2 regions of the Psychrosphaera ytuae genome follow, and region 2 is predicted to be linked to the other one. Evidence: predicted binding sites of a transcription regulator. Region 2 holds the regulator's gene; the other holds the start of a gene.

Region 1 (10,861 bases), 1.2 Mb from region 2:
GCTTTGCATCTTGTATCAGTTGCGCAGGCCCATAAAAACCCATTGGTAGACTATTTAACAAGCCGCAATAAAAAGCCTCAGGATAGTGGTGTTTCAACCATGCAGAAACATAAGCCAAAACAGCAAAACTAGCAGAATGTGACTCAGGAAACCCGTATTCACCAAACCCGCAAATTTGCTGGAAAATACGCTCTGCAAATTCTTCACTGTAACCTCGCTGTGACATCCCCGCCACCAGCTTTTGACGAAATTGGTTAAGCTGGCCGTTGCGTTTCCATTTGCCCATTGCTCTGCGCAGTTGGTCGGCTTCACCACCGGTAAAACCGGCTGCCACCATAGCCAACTTAATAACCTGTTCCTGAAATATAGGTACTCCCAAGGTCCGATATAATACAGCCTCTACTTCTTTAGACGGATAATCAACAGGCTCAATGCCCTCTCGCCTTTTTAAGTATGGGTGCACCATACCTCCTTGAATTGGCCCAGGCCTTACAATTGCAATTTGAATCACCAGGTCATAATAAGTCTTAGGTTTAAGCCTAGGTAACATGCTCATCTGTGCTCGTGATTCGATCTGGAAGACCCCAACCGTATCCGCTTGCTTGATCATTTCATATACTTCAAGGTCATCCCCCATCGCCGTAATATCAGCGATACTTACTGAACGCTGATAGTGTGCTTTGATTAAAGCAAAGGACTTTCGAATGGCAGTTAGCATACCTAAAGCAAGGACATCAACTTTCAATAGCGCTAAGCTCTCTAAGTCATCTTTGTCCCACTGGATAACAGTTCGGCCATCCATCGCCGCATTTTCGACTGGGACTAGCTCATGTAGTGGTCCAGAGGAAATGATAAAACCGCCAACGTGTTGAGATAGGTGACGAGGAAATCCTTTAATTTGCTCCACCAGCAAAATAAATTGTTTTCCTTTTTCCGACTGTGGGTTCAACCCTAATTCGCTGAGTTGTTCGAACCAATAAGCCTGTCGGTCGCGTCGGTTGATATTTTTAATAAAAAAATCCAACTGTAGCTCTTCAAACCCGAGCGCTTTTCCAACCTCTCGAATTGCGCTTTTGGTTCGATATGTCACTACGGTTGCAGCAATAGCGGCATGATTACGACCGTATTTTTGATAAATATATTGAAAAATTTCTTCTCTGCGCTGATGCTCAAAGTCGACATCAATATCAGGTGGCTCATTGCGCTCTTTTGAGATAAAACGCTCAAAAAGCACGTTGATTTGAGAAGGATCCACCGCCGTAATTTCTAAGCAATAACACACTACGGAATTAGCCGCTGAGCCCCGCCCTTGATATAGAATCCCTTTGCGCTTGGCATACTGCACAATGTCATAGATAGTGATAAAAAAGTGTTCGTATTGCATCTCAGCGATAAGGCCTAATTCTTTTTCTATCAGTCCTTTCACCTCTTCTGTTGGGCCTTCCGGAAAACGTTTTTTAACACCTGCTTCTACTAACGTTCGCAAATACTCTGACGGTGTCTGTTGTTTTGGGATCAGCTCAGAAGGATATTCATATCGCAATTCACCAAGGTCAAATTCACATTGCTCAGCCAAAAGAACTGAATTTAATAACCACTCTGTTTTGTATAACGCAGCAAGTTTATTAGGTGGTCGAATGCATTGTTCTGCATTACTAAGTGCGGCACGACCTAGCTGTTCAACTTGAGTTCCTAATCGTGTTGCAGTCAACACATGTTGTAACGGTAGGCGCTGTGGGTCGTGCATTAACACTTGGCCACAAGCAATAATAGGTAAATTAAAATCTGCCGCTAATTTCTCGCAGGTTTTAACGTATCTATGCTCTCCATGATTAAGTACTTTGGTGAGACCTAAATACAATTGTTCGGGCCATCGCCCATTTAAACTTAATAGCCATTTGGCATCTTGACGGTCTTTATCTAATTCACCACTTGGGTGCCAAATAACAAAACACTCTCTTACCGAGCGTAAATCCCATGCATTAAGCTCATATTCACCTTTTTCACACCGGCGTCTTGCATTTGTGATCACCCGACATAGCTCTGCATACGCTTTTCGATTTGGGCACAATAACGTTAACCTCAGACTCTGTTGATAAGTAAAGTGACTTCCAATGATTAAACGAATGGGTAAATGATGCTCTTTGATGTGACTGTATGCTCGGACAACGCCAGCAACAGAACATTCATCGGTAATTGCTATAGAGTGGTATTGATAGGCGGTCGCCTGCTCTACGATTTCTTCTGGGTGGGACGCCCCTGTTAAAAAGCTGAAGTTAGTAAAACTACATAACTCCGCATACCCCGGATAAATACGGCTCATGAAAAATACCCATGGACAAACCACTGCTGATTTGGCGTTCTGAATATCCAAAGCTTTTTACCTTGCTGGTTTTCTGCCACATAGTAGTCTCGACATGTAGGGGCAAACTCCCACCAACCAGACGTAATACGCTCAGGACCAGATAGTATCGTCACTTGCTCTTTTAGCTCGCTCGGTATCGCCTGCAAATAACTAGGTCTAATGTCTAACAGACTAGTTGGTTGCCAAAACGTTCCTTTAGAAATCGTCCCCAAACGTGAATCGCTAGACGCTTGTGTTGATACGGCCTTCCTAGTCTCAGTAATGTCATTGAGGGGAGACAAGACTGTCACTTTAGATGGCTCTAAAGCATGCCGATGGTACATTCGGTATACGTGCTCACGTCCTAGCTTAGCTTGTAACATGGCACACAGCTCTTGTGATTCTAGAGCGCTCGCTTGCTGATTAAACAAATCATTCACCCGCGCTGACTGCGACACTAAACGAGTACATATCAACCGAATACTTACGACTGGCTCAGCCAACTTTACCGACTCTAGTTGCAGTCGAACCAACGACAACCACTTACTCGCTCGGTACTCACCATCCCCACGCTCTACGTACATTGAAATAAACTCGTTGTACCGGTAACACAATTCAAAGCACAAGGTTTGCGCAACTTTATTACGGATTTTTAAATACGTTTCGAGTTCTTTTAATAGTTTTTTAATTGGATGCTGTAACACTTCGGCATTACTAATTTCGTACATCAGCTCTAACGTACGTCGGTATTCGAGCTTTGGGCTAAACAAGGCTAATTTGGTATGTAATTCTCCTGTCAGCTGGCCAAGGTAAGTAAACAAAGGTAAGTCAAAGCGTTTGGCCAGTTGCTTTAGAGGAATATCTAGTAATTCTGCGATGGTCTTTATGCCGACTCTATGAAGTTGCTCCTTTTGTTTTGGACTTATCTGTAAGTAATCAATCGGTAGTTGTTTTAGTGCTGTTATGGACTCATCAGGGTTGGTATACAAAACATTGACTTTGGCTTGCGCTAATACTTTTGCCATTCTCGGACTCGGCGCCGAGGCGTAATAAAAGCTCAATGCCTGATCGGCAAAACAAGTTGTGACTGCTAGCCAATAATCACTAATGTCTTTATAAAGACGCAGCATATTATCAATCCGTAAAAACAGACCATTTGGTGGATCTAAAGCAATATCCGCAGTCAACTTGTACAGTCGTTCGGCTAATTCAAAAAGCCTCTCTTGCTCTATTTCAGGTTGATACTCTAAAACTTTAAGGGTTTGGCTCAACGATAAGGACATCGCCAATCCCATTCCCACCTTGATCCCGAGCGTTCTCGCAAACGCATTAAACTGAACGACCTCATGGTGTCTTGGGTCGACAATGATCACAGGTTCAGTTTCTTGAGATAAGTTACTAGAGCTTTCTAGCTGTAAAGAATGAAACGACAAGTAAAGCCACTGCATCGCGCTACCTGATAAGCCTTTACCGATCAATGACCAGCTGCGCGTGGAAACGCTACAACATTATCATTTGCCATTACTGGCTTGTCTCTAGATATCAACTCTGGCCACCATTCACTCATATCGACCGTAAAGTAATCCGTTGCTCGGCCACCTTTTTGTTTATCTACTTTTAATTGAATACCTTTAGCATGCGAAGTGATACTCAAGCTCACCGTACTCGGTAAAGAAAATAAGGGCTGTGCTTTTTGATACCGAAACAAAATTAAACTCGCTCCGCCCTGCTCACAAGCCAACATAAGACGCCGAATTTGTTTAATCGATAGGCTGTCTTGCCATAATACAACGGCGCTACAACAACCACTCGACAAACACTGTTCGGTGGCCCATAACGATTGCTCTTCACTGGTTGGAGTCAGTAACAGTACTTTGTCGACATTGATGTGATTGGCCATTAAGTATTCGGCATTAAGCTGTATTGGTGGTGCAACAAAAACCAATTGTCCGGCGTTTTGTTTGGCCGACAAAAACGGCGTCATCAGTCGTAACTCACCAACGCCGAAAGCGGTTTTGAGCTCTATAATACCTTGCTCAGGAAAACCACCTTGCAACGCTTGATCAACCTCATTGAAACCACTGGGAATTCGTTTAATTTGCTCACGACTATTGCAGCCATACCAAACGAGCCCTTTGTTCTGATATTCACTTAACTCTAACATAACCACCACCAACACTGTTTATTTATACAGTATAAATACAGTGGGTAGATATTGCCAAGTCAAAAATAAAAAAGCCGCTGTAAAAAGCGGCTTGTTTTATGATTTATAAACAGATTTATTTGTTCGATTAATAATCAAACCCCTGTAAGGCTTTTACTCCTGAATCAAACGCATGCTTGATGTTTTTTACTTCACTAACCGTATCAGCAAGCTCTATTAACTCACGGTGCGCAGCACGGCCTGTCACTACTACAGATTGCATATGCGGACGGCTACGTATTGCTGCGAGTACTTCCTCTAAATCGAGGTACTGATAAGTGATCATGTAAGTCAATTCATCCAGTAATACCACGTCTATCGACTCATCCGCTAAAAACGCTTTGGCTTGTTGCCAAGTTTCTTGCGCGGCTTTTGTATCGGATTCTCGGTTTTGTGTATCCCAGGTAAATCCAGTTTTCATAACGGCAAATGGCACGCCGTGTTTTTCCAATAAACGACGCTCTCCGCAGTCCCACTCACCCTTGATAAATTGTACTACGGCGGCTTTTTTGTCATAACCAACGCAACGTGTTACCACGCCAAACCCAGAAGTCGACTTGCCTTTGCCATTACCCGTGATTACTTGAAAAATCCCTTGCTCTTTTTGTGCGGCTTCAACACGCTGATCCACTTGTTCTTTTAATCGCTGTTGGCGCTCTTTGTGTTTTTGGTCTTTATCTTGACTCATCATTTTCCCAAAAGTCTTCTACACTCTAAATCCAGTAATTTGGAAATCACATTACGCTCAATACGAGCGAATAACTCATTAAAACCATTTATTTTATTATTTTTTTATGAAAAGTGTGCCGTTTTGGTTAATTAATGATAGAATCCGGCGGCTTTTTTTAACCAACATATTATTGAGAAGATAGAGCAAGACAATGGCTGACTTATCTAAGTATAGAAATATAGGTATCTTCGCTCACGTTGACGCTGGTAAAACTACCACGACTGAGCGTATTTTGAAATTAACCGGTAAAATCCATAAAACTGGTGAAGTACATGACGGTGAGTCAACTACTGACTTCATGGAACAGGAAGCTGAGCGTGGTATCACGATCCAGTCAGCGGCTGTAACGTGTGAGTGGAAAAATCACCGCTTAAACGTTATCGATACTCCAGGACACGTTGACTTCACAGTTGAAGTATATCGTTCTCTTAAAGTTCTTGACGGTGGTATCGGTGTATTCTGTGGTTCTGGTGGTGTTGAGCCTCAATCAGAAACTAACTGGCGCTACGCAAACGAATCTGAAGTTGCACGTGTAATCTTCGTAAACAAACTAGACCGTTTAGGTGCTGACTTCTACCGCGTTGTTAACCAAGTTAAAAACGTACTTGCAGCAAACCCACTAGTTATGACTCTACCAATCGGTATCGAAGACGACTTCGTTGGTGTTGTAGACGTATTAACTAAGAAAGCTTACGTTTGGGATGACACAGGTCTTCCTGAAAACTACGAAATCACAGACGTTCCTGCGGACATGGTAGACAAAGTTGAAGAATACCACGAAGCATTGATCGAGACTGCTCTAGAGCAAGACGAAGATCTATTAATGGAATACTTAGAAGAAGGTACTGTTCCTTCTGAAGAACAAATCAAAGCGTGTATCCGTAAAGGTACTCGTGACCTAGCGTTCTTCCCAACGTTCTGTGGTTCTGCATTTAAGAACAAAGGTGTTCAGTTAGTACTAGACGCAGTTGTTGATTACCTACCTTCTCCAACAGAAGTAGACCCTCAACCTCTTACTGACAAAGAAACTGGTGAACCTACTGGTGAAGTTGCAACTGTATCTGCAGACGAGCCACTACGTGCGTTAGCGTTCAAAATCATGGACGACCGTTTCGGTGCCCTTACGTTCATCCGTATCTACTCAGGTCGTATGAAGAAAGGTGATACTGTACTTAACTCTGCAACAGGTAAAACTGAGCGTATTGGCCGTATGGTTGAGATGCAAGCAGATGACCGTAACGAGATCTCTGAAGCGCAAGCGGGTGACATCTTAGCGGTTGTTGGTATGAAGAACGTTCAAACTGGTCACACTCTATGTGATCCTAAGCACGAATGTACTCTTGAAGCGATGATCTTCCCTGAGCCGGTAATCTCTATCGCTGTTAAGCCTAAAGATAAAGGCGGTAACGAGAAGATGGGTATCGCGATTGGTAAGATGGTTGCAGAAGATCCATCATTCCAAGTTGAGACTGACGAAGACTCAGGCGAAACTATCCTTAAAGGTATGGGTGAACTTCACTTAGACATCAAAGTAGATATCTTGAAGCGTACTTACGGCGTTGAACTAGAAGTAGGTCAGCCGCAGGTTGCATACCGTGAAACTATCACGCAAGAAATCGAAGATTCATACACGCACAAGAAGCAATCTGGTGGTTCTGGTCAGTTCGGTAAGATCGACTACCGCATCAAGCCAGGTGAGCAAAACTCAGGCTTCACTTTCAGCTCTTCAGTTGTTGGTGGTAACGTTCCTAAGGAATTCTGGCCTGCAGTTGAAAAAGGCTTCAAGAGCATGATGGAAACTGGTGTTCTAGCTGGCTTCCCAGTACTAGACGTTGAAGTTGAACTATTCGATGGTTCATTCCACGCAGTTGACTCATCAGCAGTTGCTTTCGAAATCGCAGCGAAAGGCGCATTCCGTCAATCAATGCCTAAAGCAGGTGCACAACTTCTTGAGCCAATCATGAAAGTTGACGTGTTCTCACCAGAAGACAACGTTGGTGACGTAATCGGTGACCTTAACCGTCGTCGTGGTATGATCAAAGACCAAGAAGCTGGTGCAACTGGCGTACGTATCAAAGCGGACGTACCATTATCAGAAATGTTTGGTTACATCGGTCACTTACGTACTATTACTTCAGGTCGTGGTCAATTCTCTATGGAATTCAGCCACTACAATGCATGTCCACAAAACGTTGCAGACGAAGTAATTGCTAAAGCAAAAGCTGAAAAAGAAGCTAAGTAATTTAGCCTCTTAAATAGCCTCTAAAAGCCTGCCTCGTGCAGGCTTTTTTGTTTGTGTCTGTCCGCTAAAGAGTTGTGCTACAATCACGTCCATTAGGCGTTTAATCATTTATACATTAGGATTAGTTTTGAGCGATACTCAAGCGAAAAGACTGAACAAGTTCATCAGTGAATCTGGATACTGCTCACGTCGCGAAGCCGACAAACTCATCGAGCAAAAGAAAGTCAAAATCAACGGTAAGCTACCTGAACTCGGCACTAAAGTGATGCCTGGTGACACAGTTACTGTTAATGGCAAAGCTATAGCTGCCACCGCTCAAAATAAATCAGATCGCGTATATATTGCTTACCACAAACCTATCGGCATTACTTGTACAACAGAACGTCATGTAAAAGGTAATATCGTCGATGCCGTCAATCACAAAGAGCGTATCTTTCCGATTGGTCGACTCGACAAACCCTCTGAAGGTTTAATCTTCTTGACGAGTGACGGCGACATAGTGAACAAAATTTTACGTGCAGAAAACGCCCACGAAAAAGAGTACGTCGTTACAGTTGACAAACCGTTAAACGAACGGTTTAAAGGTCGGATGGAAAAAGGGATCCCAATTCTTGGTACCGTAACCAAACCCTGCAAAGTAAAAGTGTTAGGGCCAAAGAAGTTTTCGATTATTTTGACTCAAGGATTAAATCGTCAAATCCGTCGTATGTGTGAATACTTAGGATATGAAGTGACCAAACTGAAACGAACTCGGATCATGAATGTCGATTTGAAAGGTCTCAAACCAGGCCAATGGCGTGATTTAACCAGTACTGAGATGAAACAAATCAATCAAGCTGTTAAAGGCTCTAAAAAAACAGCCGATTAATCATCGGCTGTTTGTGAAGTGGACTGTGATGCTTCATTTGAAGTGCCTTTTGCAGGGAGCAACTTAGTCGCAAACTGCTGCATGACCGTTTCAGAATAGCTATAAAACTCCACAATAGATTGTCGACCTTCCTGCTCATCTAGCTTGGCTATATTCTCTAGCAACTCAGAAAATAGTTTTTCAGGCTGATTAAATAGCTCACTTGCTCTAACTAAGCTCTCTGCTATATCGGAGGCGTATTTGCCCAGAGGTCGCAACTCTGAGAGTACGGCTGGTTTTAATAACGGCTCTTCTGGTTGATAAGCCTGTACCGCTTTAACCGAGCTGACCTGAGTTAGATTAATAGAAAAGCTACCGATCTCAGAACTGTCATAACCAAGACTTAATGCTTTTTCGAGCGCCTTTTGCATGTCACCAGAATAGAAGTCTTCGCTGAGGCTGTTTACTTCTTTCAGAAGGTCATTAATTGCTTTAAGCTCGCCTTCGTCTAGCTCTCCCTCAATACCCAGTGCAAACTCACGCTCAAAAGACGCAGCAAATCCAGCTCCGCCTGCACTTTGCGACCGACTAAACCCTTCAAGTGAGCGAGCATTTATCGTTACTTTATCACCATCACGAGTTTCTAACTCAAAGCTAAATGAGCGACCTTGAGCTGCAGACACCTGTGAATAGGTGGGTGATACAACTTCATTTAACGCTTCGCTTTCTTCGAGCTCTTCAGCATTAATCTTATCTAACAGCTCAGCATCATCACCCAAATATTGTTTAGTTAACTCTGCGAGACCTTGTCGAACTTTCGAGTTGGTTAGGTTTACATCAGCTTCAACGTCATCTGACATCAAACCCATATCTGACAAAATGCCATTAGCTTCATCAAAACCGCTTTCATAACCTTTGAGTGCAGCTTCAAGTCGACTTTCGAGTTGTTCAGGAGTTGCTCCATTCTGCGCATCTAATTTTAAACGAGCACCAATGAAGTTGAGGATATTAGAAGACGCCACATCTGCGCGACGCTCTCGAGCGTCAGACTGAGCTTGCTGGATCTGCTCGGCCGAGGTACCTCGATTATTTGGCAGTGCCTGTTCTAATTTTTTTATAACTGTTTTTTGAAATAAGGAGAAGCTCGACACCTGCTGGCCAGACAAAGTCACCGTTGAAACAGGGTTTCTTTGTGATACTTGATTTTGCGATCGTTCACTGAAATCTTGTTGTGATGCGGAGGCCGGTCTGTTTTGCAATTTATTAAATTGCGACGGGTCAAATTTAATCATGATATACCTACCTTATTTGTGCCCCTTTTATCGGCACATCACATAAAATCTTGAGCGAATATTAAACAGTTTCGTATAACTCTCTAATTCTTCAATAAAATAGAAAAAAAAGCACCGTTTTTCACAATTATACTCTAGCCTTGTGTTTGTTAGGCTTGTTACAACCAGAATTCAAAAGAGGCAATTATGGGACTACTCGTAGACGGTAAATGGCAAGATAAATGGTACGACACTAAAGAAAACCAAGGGAAGTTTAAACGAGAAAGCGCGCAACTACGCAATTGGATAACCCCAGATGGTTCAGCAGGTCCAACTGGCAAAGACGGTTTTAAAGCAGAACTAGGACGCTATCATTTGTATGTTTCCCTGGCTTGTCCTTGGGCTCATAGAACTCTAATCTTCAGAAAATTAAAAGGATTAGAACAAGCGATTTCGGTTTCAGTAGTTAGCCCAGATATGCTGAGCGAGGGTTGGGAGTTTGATAAAGACAATCACTCAACTGGCGACCACTTGTTTGACGTCTCTTTTATGCATCAAATCTACACCAAGCACAATCCAACTTACTCTGGGCGTGTAACAGTACCTGTGTTATGGGACAAAAAAACCAATCAAATTGTCAGTAATGAATCCGCAGAAATTATTCGGATGATGAACGATGCTTTCGATCACCTAACAGATAACCACGAAGATTTTTATCCTGCACACTTAGCAGATGCAATTGATGAGATTAACGATGAGGTCTACCACGCTATCAACAATGGTGTGTACAAGTGCGGGTTTGCTACCGAGCAGGATGCCTACGAGGAAGCATTCGACAATTTATTTATTGCGCTCGATAAACTTGAAGCAAGGCTTAGTATTCAACGCTACTTAGTAGGCTCAACTCTAACCGAAGCAGACTGGCGTTTATTCACAACGCTTATCCGATTTGATGCTGTTTATGTGGGCCATTTTAAGTGTAACCACAGAACTATCGAAAGTTACCCACACTTGTCCGGGTATTTACGAGAGTTATATCAATGGCCTGGAGTGGCAGACACAGTTGACTTCTATCATATCAAACGTCATTACTACTTTAGCCATACCATGATTAACCCGACTCAAATCGTCCCGAAAGGTCCAGGAGTGGATTATTCAGCACCCCATAACAGAGATCGTTTGTGATAGAGGGTGGTTACAAAACCAAGTTGCGGTGGAGTATGG
Region 2 (10,861 bases):
CGGATAAGGTTGGCCTGATAACAACCGATAGCTTTAGAATTGGTGCGTTAGAGCAGCTAGCAACCTATGCCAAAATCCTTGGCTGCCCATTAAAGCAAGCGAAGGACACTGAGCAACTGTCAGAAGCGATTTATCAGTTACGCGACAAAAAGCTATTGCTAATTGACACTGCTGGTATGTCACAACGTGACATTAAATTGACAGAGCGCCTTAACCACCTATTGACCCGTTCTCGCGTTAATATCAAAAATTACCTCGTATTATCCGCGACGTCACAAATGAGTGTTTTGCAAGAAAGTGTGCAACATTTTAAAACAATTCCACTATCTGGCTGTATCTTTACTAAAATAGATGAGTCATTGAGTTTAGGAGAGTTGATTAGTGTTGCAATTCACAACCGTTTACCAATTGGTTATTTAACCAACGGTCAACGAGTGCCTGAGGACATAAGGGTTGCAAATGCCGACAAAATTGTGCAAAAAGCTAATCAGCTATATGAACTTAAACAAAAAGTTTCTAACAAAAAGAATAAGGTAGTGCCAAAAGCAGTAGGCATGTATGATTAGTGATAACACTCTCGATCAAGCTAGCGGTTTACGAAATATGTCGATAGCGAAAAAAACAAAAGTCGTTGCAGTAACAGGTGGAAAAGGCGGTGTTGGCAAGACCAGTGTCTCACTTAACACCGCGATAGCGCTGGCGCAATCTGGCCAAAATGTACTGGTATTGGACGCCGATTTGGGCCTAGCAAACTGTGACGTTATGTTAGGTTTGCGTGTTCATAAAAATTTATCCCACGTTTTATCTGGCGAGGCTGAACTTGACGATATTCTTGTCGAAGGTCCTCACGGTATAAAAATTGTTCCGGCGACCTCGGGCTCCATCGATATGGTGGAATTATCTCCTGCCCAACACGCTGGACTAATCCGTGCGTTTAGCGAAATGAAAACCCCAGTCGATGTGTTTATTGTCGATACTGCTGCGGGTATTTCAGATATGGTTTTATCCTTTTCAAGAGCGTCTCACGAAGTTTTGGTCGTTGTTTGTGACGAACCTACCTCGATCACAGATGCATACGCGCTAATCAAAGTACTTAATCGCGACCACGGTGTAAGCAAATTTAAAGTCGTTGCTAACATGGTTCGCACTATCAAAGAAGGCCAAGACCTTTTCAAAAAGTTAACCTTGGTTACCGACCGCTTTTTAGAGGTAAACCTGGAACTTACTGCTATTATTCCTTTTGATGATAATTTGAGAAAAGCGGTTCGTCGTCAACGCGCAATTGTTGATGCTTTTCCGCGCTCACCTTCGGCTGTCGCATTTAAAACGCTGGCGGCTAAGATTAATAAGTGGCCTGCGCCAAGTCATGCGTCTGGTAACTTAGAGTTTTTTTTAGAGCAACTTGTCAACTAAGAGGTCACTGTTGAACAATAAAGTAGCATCAGCCTACGAAGCTCAACAAACACTGACGGACACAGTGGAAAAGCACGCTGTACTAGTAAAAAGGATTGCTCATCATTTGGCGGCTCGGCTGCCTGACAGCGTACTAGTTGAAGACTTAATTCAAGCCGGCATGATTGGTTTGATAGAGGCATCAAAAAACTTTGATCACAGTAAAGGCGCAAGTTTTGAGACCTTTGCCGGGATCAGAGTGCGTGGTGCTATGCTCGACGAAATTAGAAAAGGGGATTGGACACCGCGTTCGGTCCACAGAAACGCTCGACTTATAGCGGACAAAATCAACGAATTAGAATCTCAACTCGGTAGGGATGTCAAAGATGCCGAAGTCGCAAAGGCACTTGAGATGCCAATCGATCAATATTACTCCATGGTTAAAGACGCGGCCGCAGGTAAGGTCATAGGCATTGAGGACCTTGGAGTGAGTGAAGATGTGGTGTCTTGGGGCGTTGATGAAGACGCAGATGAGACATACGGAGAGTTAGAAAAATCGGCCTTCTATCACAATCTCGCAGAAATGATAAAGTCGCTTCCTGAACGAGAAGCACTAATTTTGTCGCTTTATTATGATGATGAGCTAAATTTAAGAGAGATAGGCTCGGTATTGAATGTAAGTGAGTCACGAGTTAGCCAAATTCACAGCCAAGCAATGTTGAGGTTGAAGGCAAGAATGAAAGATTGGCAGTAAATAAACTTGTAACTTGGTTATTTTTATTAATAATAATTACTGTATTTTAATAATTTACCTCACTGGAGGATGCTTTGGATAAGAATATGAAAATTCTTGTTGTTGACGACTTTTCAACAATGAGAAGAATCATCAAAAACCTGCTTCGCGATTTGGGCTTCACAAATGTTTCAGAAGCAGATGACGGCAGCACTGCATTACCGATGCTTCAAAACGGTGATTTCGACTTTGTCGTAACAGACTGGAACATGCCGGGAATGCAAGGAATCGACTTGCTACGAGAGATTCGTAAAGACGAAAAACTTAAACACATGCCTGTCATGATGGTTACAGCGGAAGCGAAAAAAGAGCAGATCGTTGCGGCTGCGCAAGCGGGCGTAAACGGCTATATCGTTAAACCTTTCACTGCGGCGACTTTGAAAGGCAAGCTGGACAAAATTTTCGAACGTCTAGAATAATCTAGCCATAAGGAGTCGATATGTCTTCAAAGGCAACTCCGCAGATTAGTCTTGATGACGCTAAAGCGCTGGTGGCAGCGCTTGAAGCGGGTGAAAACGAGTCTGCCAACGAAATAGTTAAAAGGTTAACAAATCAAGAGAACCGTGAACTCTTTGATGAGGTTGGTAAGCTAACTCGTCAACTCCACGATTCGTTACGTAACTTTCAACTCGATCCTAAGATCGCAAATTTGGCGACGGACTATATTCCTGATGCTAAAGAGCGCCTGAACTACGTAATGAATATTACGGAGGAGGCCGCAAACAAAACGATGGATGCGATCGATGCGAGTTTACCTTTAGCCGATAAAATAAATAGTGACGTTGCGAGGCTAAAACCCGAGTGGGAAAAGCTAATGCAACGACAAATAGAATTGGGCGAATTTAAGTCTCTGTGCTATAGCATTAATGACTTTATGCAACAAGCTGAAACAGATACGGCAAAAATTCACTCACTAATGACAGAAATTTTGTTAGCACAAGACTTCCAAGACCTAACGGGTCAGGTGATTAAACGAGTAATCGAACTTGTGCAAGAAGTTGAAGAAAGTTTGATTCATCTACTAACGGTATTTGGTGAACCAAGTTCAACTGCGACTAATGAAGCGAAAAAACCAGCCGATAAAAACGGTGCTGAGGGTCCAATCATTGATGCAGAAACTCGTGAAGATGCGGTTTCGAGCCAAGATGAAGTGGATGACCTGTTATCTAGTTTAGGTTTTTAGATTAGGGGAGATGCCGAATGGCATTGGACGTGGATCAAGAGATACTCCAGGACTTCTTAATTGAAGCCGCTGAAATACTGGAGTTGTTATCAGAAGAATTGGTTGAACTGGAAAATGATCCAGAAAATGCTGATTTGTTAAACTCAATTTTCCGAGGCTTTCACACTGTTAAAGGTGGTGCGGGCTTCTTAGCATTAACCAATTTAGTTGATGCCTGTCACGGTGCGGAAAACGTTTTCGATATACTCCGAACCGGAAAGCGAAGCGTTACGCCAGAATTGATGGACGTAATCTTACAGGCTCTTGATACCGTCAACGAGATGTTTGAACAAGTTAAGCAAGGAGATCAACCAGATCCTGCTGACCCAGAACTTCTCGCTGCTCTACACCGCTATTGCCAACCTGCCAGTGCAGATGAGGCTCCTGCTGCTGAAGAAACACCTGCACCAGTTGAGGATGCTGGTGGTGACGACGAATTTCTTGACTTTGAAGACTTTAGTGCCGAACCAACTGATGGAGCAGGCGCAGCAGATTCTGAGTCAGTAGACGAAATTACTGAAGATGAATTTGAAGCACTACTCGATGAACTTCATGGTAAGTCTGGTCCTGCAAGCTCTTCAAGCAATGAACCTGCGGCGTCGTCTAGCTCGAGTGATGAAATCAGTGATGATGAATTTGAAGCGCTGTTAGATGAGTTGCATGGTAAAGGCTCATTTAAAACGGAAGACTCAAGTAGTAAGCCTGCCGCGACACCACCACCAAGCAGCGGTGATGATGAAATTACCGATGACGAGTTTGAATCTCTGCTTGACGAGATTCACGGAAAAGGTGCAGGTCCAACAGACAAAGCTAATAAGCCTCAGGCGTCTGAACCAAAAGCGCCAGCAAAACCAGAGCCTAAAAAGCCTACGCCACCGCCGAAACCACCTGAAAAACCTGCTGCTCCAGCCGCACCAGCTGCCAAAGCGCCAGCTAAAGCTCCAGCAAAAAGTGGTGGAGCCAAAGGTCAACCAGCACCAGCTGAAACAACGGTTCGTGTTGATACAAAACGCCTAGACGAAATCATGAACATGGTTGGTGAACTTGTATTGGTTCGCAACCGATTAGTTAGTCTCGGCGTAAATTACGGCTCTGATGAAGCCATGACAAAAGCGATATCAAATCTCGATGTTGTAACGGGTGATCTGCAAGGCGCAGTCATGAAAACTCGTATGCAGCCAATCAAAAAGGTATTTGGTCGTTTCCCTCGAGTTGTTCGAGACTTGGCGCGGAGCTTAAACAAAGAAATCACCCTAGAGTTAGTGGGTGAAGATACAGATTTAGATAAAAACTTGGTTGAGGCACTTGCTGATCCGTTGGTTCACTTGGTTCGAAACTCTGTTGACCACGGTATTGAAATGCCTGCAGATCGTGAAGCTGCGGGTAAAGCAAGAATGGGTACAGTTCGCCTTTCTGCTTCACAAGAAGGTGACCATATTCTACTTACCATCGAAGATGACGGTAAAGGTATGGACCCTAATAAGTTAAAAGATATCGCCATTTCAAAAGGTGTGTTAGATGCGGATGCGGCCGCTAGGCTCTCTGACACCGAAGCGTACAATTTGATTTTTGCACCGGGCTTCTCAACGAAAGAAGAGATATCAGATATTTCTGGCCGTGGTGTGGGAATGGACGTTGTAAAAACCAAAATTACCCAGCTGAACGGTTCGGTAGAAATCGACTCAGAGTTAGGGCGTGGTACAACATTAGAAATTAAAGTTCCACTGACCTTGGCTATTCTACCAACGTTGATGGTTGTTGTTGGTGACTTGATATTTGCGTTGCCGTTATCAACTGTTAACGAAATCATTCATTTAGACTTAACCAAAACAAACATCGTAGACGGTCAACAAACGGTGATTGTAAGGGAAAAAGCAATCCCGCTCTTCTACCTAGAAGATTGGTTAATTAAAGGCTCGGATCGCCACAGTCGTCAAAAAGATGACAAGGGACATGTCGTTGTAATTCAAATTGGTGCTCAGCAAGTCGGTTTTGTTGTGGACTCACTGATTGGACAAGAAGAAGTCGTTATTAAGCCACTTGATGCAATGTTGCAAGGTACGCCTGGTATGGCGGGTGCAACGATCACATCAGATGGTGGCATTGCGTTAATCTTTGATGTACCAAACTTATTGAAGCACTACGCGAAACGTTCCAACTTAAGGTTCAAATAATAAAACAATAATGACCATTTCTGTTCTTGTAGTTGATGACTCGGCGTTTTTCCGACGCCGAGTCACTGAAATCCTCAATGATCATCCCGAATTAAACGTCATAGGCAGTGCCGCAGATGGTCGAGAAGCTGTCAGCGAAACTCAACGCTTAAAACCAGATGTCATCACTATGGACATCGAAATGCCGGTACTTGATGGTATCAGTGCGGTTCGTGAAATTATGGCGAGTACACCTACGCCAATAATTATGTTCTCATCTTTGACACACGATGGAGCCAAAGCCACGCTTAATGCGCTAGAGGCGGGAGCTTTAGACTTCTTGCCAAAGCGTTTTGAAGATATTGCTAAGAACAAAAAAGAAGGCACTCAGTTATTACAAGAGCGAGTATTACAACTCGGTAAGGGCAAACGAGCTAGTTCGCCAGCGAGAGCGCCAAGAGCCGAATTAAGCCGTTCTACCCTTCGTTCATCTGACGTAAGTAATCGCGATAGTAGAACGATAAGCTCACGAACGGAAACAAGAACTAGTGGGTTTGGGTCGTCATCAGATTTATCTCGAGAGTCAACCAGCTCGCGTATGGCGCGAGTTAGAGAACGTCTAGCTGGAAGCAGAGAACTTTCTTCGGAACCTATTTCGAGGTCAGAATCTAGTTCTCGAAAGAGTGATAAAACTTATAAGTTGGTAGCTATCGGAACATCCACTGGTGGCCCTGTGGCGTTGCAGCGAGTCTTGTCTGAACTACCAGCTAATTTTCCATTACCTATTCTTATCGTCCAACACATGCCGGCAGCATTTACTCCGGCATTTGCAAGTAGATTAAACAATCAATGTCGAATTGGTGTTAGCGAAGCTAAAAGTGGCGACGTATTAAAAGCCGGGCATGCTTATTTGGCTCCAGGCGGCAAACAAATGCTCCTTGAGGGGCGAAGCGGCAAAGCGTCTTTAGTGATCAGAGACGACGATTCAGAGCGATTAACCTATAAACCAAGTGTAGACCTAACCTTCGCAAGCGCAGCAAAGACGTACGCTGGAGACGTTTTAGCAATAATTTTAACCGGAATGGGTGCAGATGGGCGTGAAGGTTGCAGGATGTTAAAACAACGAGGGGCCACAGTGTGGGCTCAAGATGAAGAAACCAGTGTTGTTTATGGCATGCCGCAAGCGGTAACCGTGGCCGGTTTAGCGGAAAAAAACTTGCCCTTGGACAAAGTTGGCTCTGCAATCATGAAGGAGATATCCAGTGGATAGGTTAGCAATGGCAGGCGTCTTAGTGGCGCTAGTAGCAATTGTAGGTGGTTATGCAATCGAAGGGGGCGGAATTTCTGCTCTTTTTCATTTTCCGGCATTTGTAATTGTTATCGGTGGTTCATTTGGTGCTGTAATGTTACAGACACCAAGTACTTACTTTGTCAGTGGCCTGAAAATGTTTGGTCAAGTTTGGAATAAGCCAAAGCTTGATTTTTATCAAACTCAAAAAATGATTAGCCGCTGGTCTGATATTGCCCGACAAAAAGGCTTTTTGGCGCTCGAGGATGATCTTAATACGGTAGAAGACCCATTTATCCGCAAGGGTTTGACTTACTTAATCGATGGAGTCGACACGGATGTTATTCGACATTCGTTAGAGCTGGATATTGAACTAGAGTCTGACCGTCAATATCGCTCGGCAAGGATTTACGAAGCTCTAGGTGGATACAGTCCAACTATTGGCATCATTGGTGCGGTTTTGGGCTTGATTCAAGCAATGGCAAACATTGATGATCCTTCGGCTCTTGGCCATGGTATTGCGACTGCTTTTGTCGCGACTATTTATGGTGTGGGTGGTGCGAACTTATTATTCATCCCCATTGCTCAAAAACTTCAATCTCAAATCGACAATGAAGTGTTACTCAAAGAAATGGTCATTGAGGGCATTCTATTTGCGGCCAATGGTGAAAACCCGCAAAGTATTGAGCGTCGCTTAGAAGCTTACACCAGAGCCTCTGTATAAGGAGGCGCTATGAGACGCATTAGCCAAAGATTACAGGCAAGAAAACAAGATAATTTAGACAGGTGGTTAGTAAGTTACGCTGACTACATGACTTTGATGTTTGCATTGTTTGTTGTTTTGTATGCCCTTTCGATAGTTAAACAAGAGTCTTTTGATGTGCTGTCTGAGTCACTAGGAGAAATATTTCAAATCCGTGGTGATTCGGGAAGAGGCCTGGCAGGAAATGGAATTTTAACCAATCAAGTTTCTCAGACTGATATTTTTGAAGGGAATTCTCTAGCACCAGAAAAGGGCCCCGAGCTTGTTGATGAAAACCTAAATATCAATGAGTCAGATAACAAGCAGCTTGGCAACCCCTTACAAGCACTAAAACAAGATCTACAAACCGCCTTATCTGACACAGAAGATACTGGCGAGGCGAATTTAGAAATTAATGATGATTGGTTGACCATTGAGTTATCAAGTGGGGTATTATTTGCCTCTGGTAGCGCAACTCTCAACCCACAAGCGACACCGGTGATTCAGGAAGTTGCCCAAACCCTGTCTGCAGTTAATAACTATGTTGAGGTAAGGGGATATACTGATAATCTTGTGATTAATAATGAAATCTTCTCATCCAATTGGGAGTTGTCTGCGGCACGCGCGGCTGCGATCACGGATTTACTTGAACAATACGGCATAGTTCAAGAACGTCTAAGTATCGAAGCGAATGGCCCCAACGACCCAATTGCTGACAATGATACGGCTGAAGGAAGAGCTCGTAATCGCCGAGTCGTCATTGCTTTGAGTAAGTATTCTTATTTACAACAGGCTACCGACCAGCCTAATAATACGGAGCTTCAACAGCAGATTAGTAATAAGTTTCCAGACCAATCAGATTCAGCTAATGAGATCCGAGTTATTCAGTTGCCAAACGGTGGGATTAGAATCACCACTCGACAAGAGGCTGAAGATGAGCAAAAATCGTCAGGAAACAATAATTAGAATAAAACATCGTACGAGCGGGCGCATTACATGAAAGTATGGACGGTAGCGAACCAAAAAGGTGGGGTAGGAAAAACCACTACAGTTATAACGCTAGGTGCAATTTTGGCTCAGCAGGGCAAACGTGTCTTAATGATAGATACTGATCCACATGCGTCGTTGACTTATTATTTTGGTTTGGACTCGGAGCAACTTGAGTTTGGTGTCTACAACGTTTTTACTCAAGCCGACACTATGACCCAAGAAACTTGGGATAAATGCGTCTGGCAATCTCCTATCGAACGCCTAGATGTACTTCCTGCAACGATGGCAATGGCTACCCTAGATGGCGTTTTAAGCAAAAAAGCGGGAATGGGCTTAATAATCAAAAAAGCGCTCGCTAAATTCGCCAATCAATACGACCATATTCTCATCGACTGTCCGCCGGTATTGGGTGTGTTAATGGTTAACGCATTGGCAGCGTGTGAAAAAGTGCTGATCCCGGTTCAGACTGAGTGCATGGCTTTAAAAGGCCTTGAGAGAATGTACCGAACGATGGAGCTCATCCAAACCTCTCAACACAAAGAGTACGATGTTTGTATTATTCCGACTATGTACGACAAACGAACCAAAGCGTCTAAAGAAGCCTACAAAGAATTAAATCAAATATACGGCAATAAAGTGTGGCAAGGCGTAATTCCTATTGATACTAAATTCCGAACTGCTAGTATGGAGCGTACACCGTTACCAATTTATAATAAAAATTCTCGCGGTGTATTTGCCTACCAAGAATTATTAAAATCGATAGAGAATAACTGACGCCATGTTTGCCAGTGAAAAAGTCATGAAGGATTACCTCGATCATTTACTCATCGAGGACGACAAGGAACAACAAGAATTAGAAAGTGCGCCGACTTCAACACTTGAAATCCCTTCTGAACAGACACCAATAAAAACTACAGAATCTGAATATAGTGCTAAAATAAAAAAAGATTTTGGTAGTACAGCGGTAAAACGAGAAGCACCGTCGCCAAAATTAAAGCCTATAGAAAAGGCGATCGTTGCCGATAAAAGTCGGCCGGTTAAAGAGCGTCCGTCTCCAGAAATAAATTCTCTTGAAATGCTACTCCAACAAGTCAGCATTCAACAGAAGGAAGCGGAAGCGGCCGAGTTGATGAAACAGCAGCTGGCTCAAGAAGTGGAACCAGAGGTTGATTTAGAGACTACTCTAGAGACATTTGTACAAACTGACGTCAAGACGACTAATGATACTAAGGTAACAGAGACGACTGAGGTTGAGACTCCAAGCCAGACGGTTGAGTACAACCCCGAAGACGATGTCATCGATGAGCCATTCCAAGCATTGTTCTTTGACGTGGCTGGATTGGTGCTTGCAGTTCCGTTGCAAGAGTTAGGCGGTATACATAACCTTGAAGAGGTCACTCACCTCTTTGGCAAACCGGATTGGTTTATGGGGGTGATGGTAAACCGTGAAAGGAAAGTTAACGTAGTTGAGTCGGCACGCTGGGTAATGCCAGAAAAATACAGCGCAGAACTTCAAGCCGAACTAGACTATAAATATCTGATTATGTTGGGTGAAAGTGATTGGGGGTTAGCAGCGGAGCAGTTGGTAACAACCGAGTACATTCAACCAGAAGACGTCAAGTGGCGAAAACACCCAGGAAAACGCCCTTGGTTGTTAGGGACAATTAAAGAAAAAATGTGTGCTTTGTTGCACGTATCGGATTTGATTGCCATGCTTGATAAAGGCATCAATGCACGGCAAGAGTAAGATTTTAAAGTAGGAGTTGCTCAGATGAGTGAAGAAAGAGCCCCAGTGAATAAATTAGCTGATGGAAATGATGAAGTATTGCAGTGGGTGACATTTCGATTAGAAGATGAAACCTATGGCATCAACGTGATGCAGGTTCAGGAAGTTCTAAGATACACTGAAATTGCTCCAGTCCCTGGCGCGCCAGATTATGTTCTGGGTATCATCAATCTACGTGGTAACGTGGTAACAGTCATTGATACTCGTGCTCGATTTGGGCTTCCTTCAGGTGATGTCAGTGACAACTCTCGTATCGTAATCATCGAATCTGATAAGCAAGTCATTGGTATTTTGGTCGATAGCGTCGCTGAAGTGGTTTATCTAAAATCTTCTGAAATCGATAGCGCGCCTAATGTTGGTACTGATGAAAGTGCTAAATTCATTCAGGGCGTGAGCAACCGTGATGGTCAATTGTTGATACTTGTTGACCTTAACAAGCTAATGACGGACGAAGAGTGGGACGAAATTTCAGATATCTAATCTGACAAGGTCAGT

What was found. Region 2 encodes FliA, which starts transcription of late flagellar genes. Its sites were predicted from a motif close to CTAAAGNTNNNNNNNNNNNNGCCGATA; they were not measured.
Region 1: the regulator FliA is predicted to act here: its motif matches at 9,687-9,713, upstream of J1N51_RS08760 (DUF5610 domain-containing protein).

What each region holds. Positions count from the first base shown of each region.
Region 1 is NZ_CP072110.1:1,945,461-1,956,321, forward strand. It holds gene J1N51_RS08730 (error-prone DNA polymerase) at 1-2,323, opposite strand, end outside; gene J1N51_RS08735 (Y-family DNA polymerase) at 2,320-3,792, opposite strand; gene imuA (translesion DNA synthesis-associated protein ImuA) at 3,819-4,508, opposite strand; gene cobO (cob(I)yrinic acid a,c-diamide adenosyltransferase) at 4,636-5,235, opposite strand; gene fusA (elongation factor G) at 5,429-7,519, shown strand; gene rluF (23S rRNA pseudouridine(2604) synthase RluF) at 7,647-8,387, shown strand; gene J1N51_RS08760 (DUF5610 domain-containing protein) at 8,384-9,658, opposite strand; gene J1N51_RS08765 (glutathione S-transferase family protein) at 9,845-10,822, shown strand.
Region 2 is NZ_CP072110.1:3,152,857-3,163,717, forward strand. It holds gene flhF (flagellar biosynthesis protein FlhF) at 1-566, shown strand, start outside; gene J1N51_RS13860 (MinD/ParA family protein) at 559-1,413, shown strand; gene J1N51_RS13865 (RNA polymerase sigma factor FliA) at 1,424-2,146, shown strand; gene cheY (chemotaxis response regulator CheY) at 2,221-2,604, shown strand; gene J1N51_RS13875 (protein phosphatase CheZ) at 2,625-3,368, shown strand; gene J1N51_RS13880 (chemotaxis protein CheA) at 3,386-5,581, shown strand; gene J1N51_RS13885 (protein-glutamate methylesterase/protein-glutamine glutaminase) at 5,592-6,830, shown strand; gene J1N51_RS13890 (flagellar motor protein) at 6,823-7,572, shown strand; gene J1N51_RS13895 (OmpA family protein) at 7,582-8,556, shown strand; gene J1N51_RS13900 (ParA family protein) at 8,587-9,354, shown strand; gene J1N51_RS13905 (chemotaxis protein CheW) at 9,359-10,327, shown strand; gene J1N51_RS13910 (chemotaxis protein CheW) at 10,352-10,846, shown strand.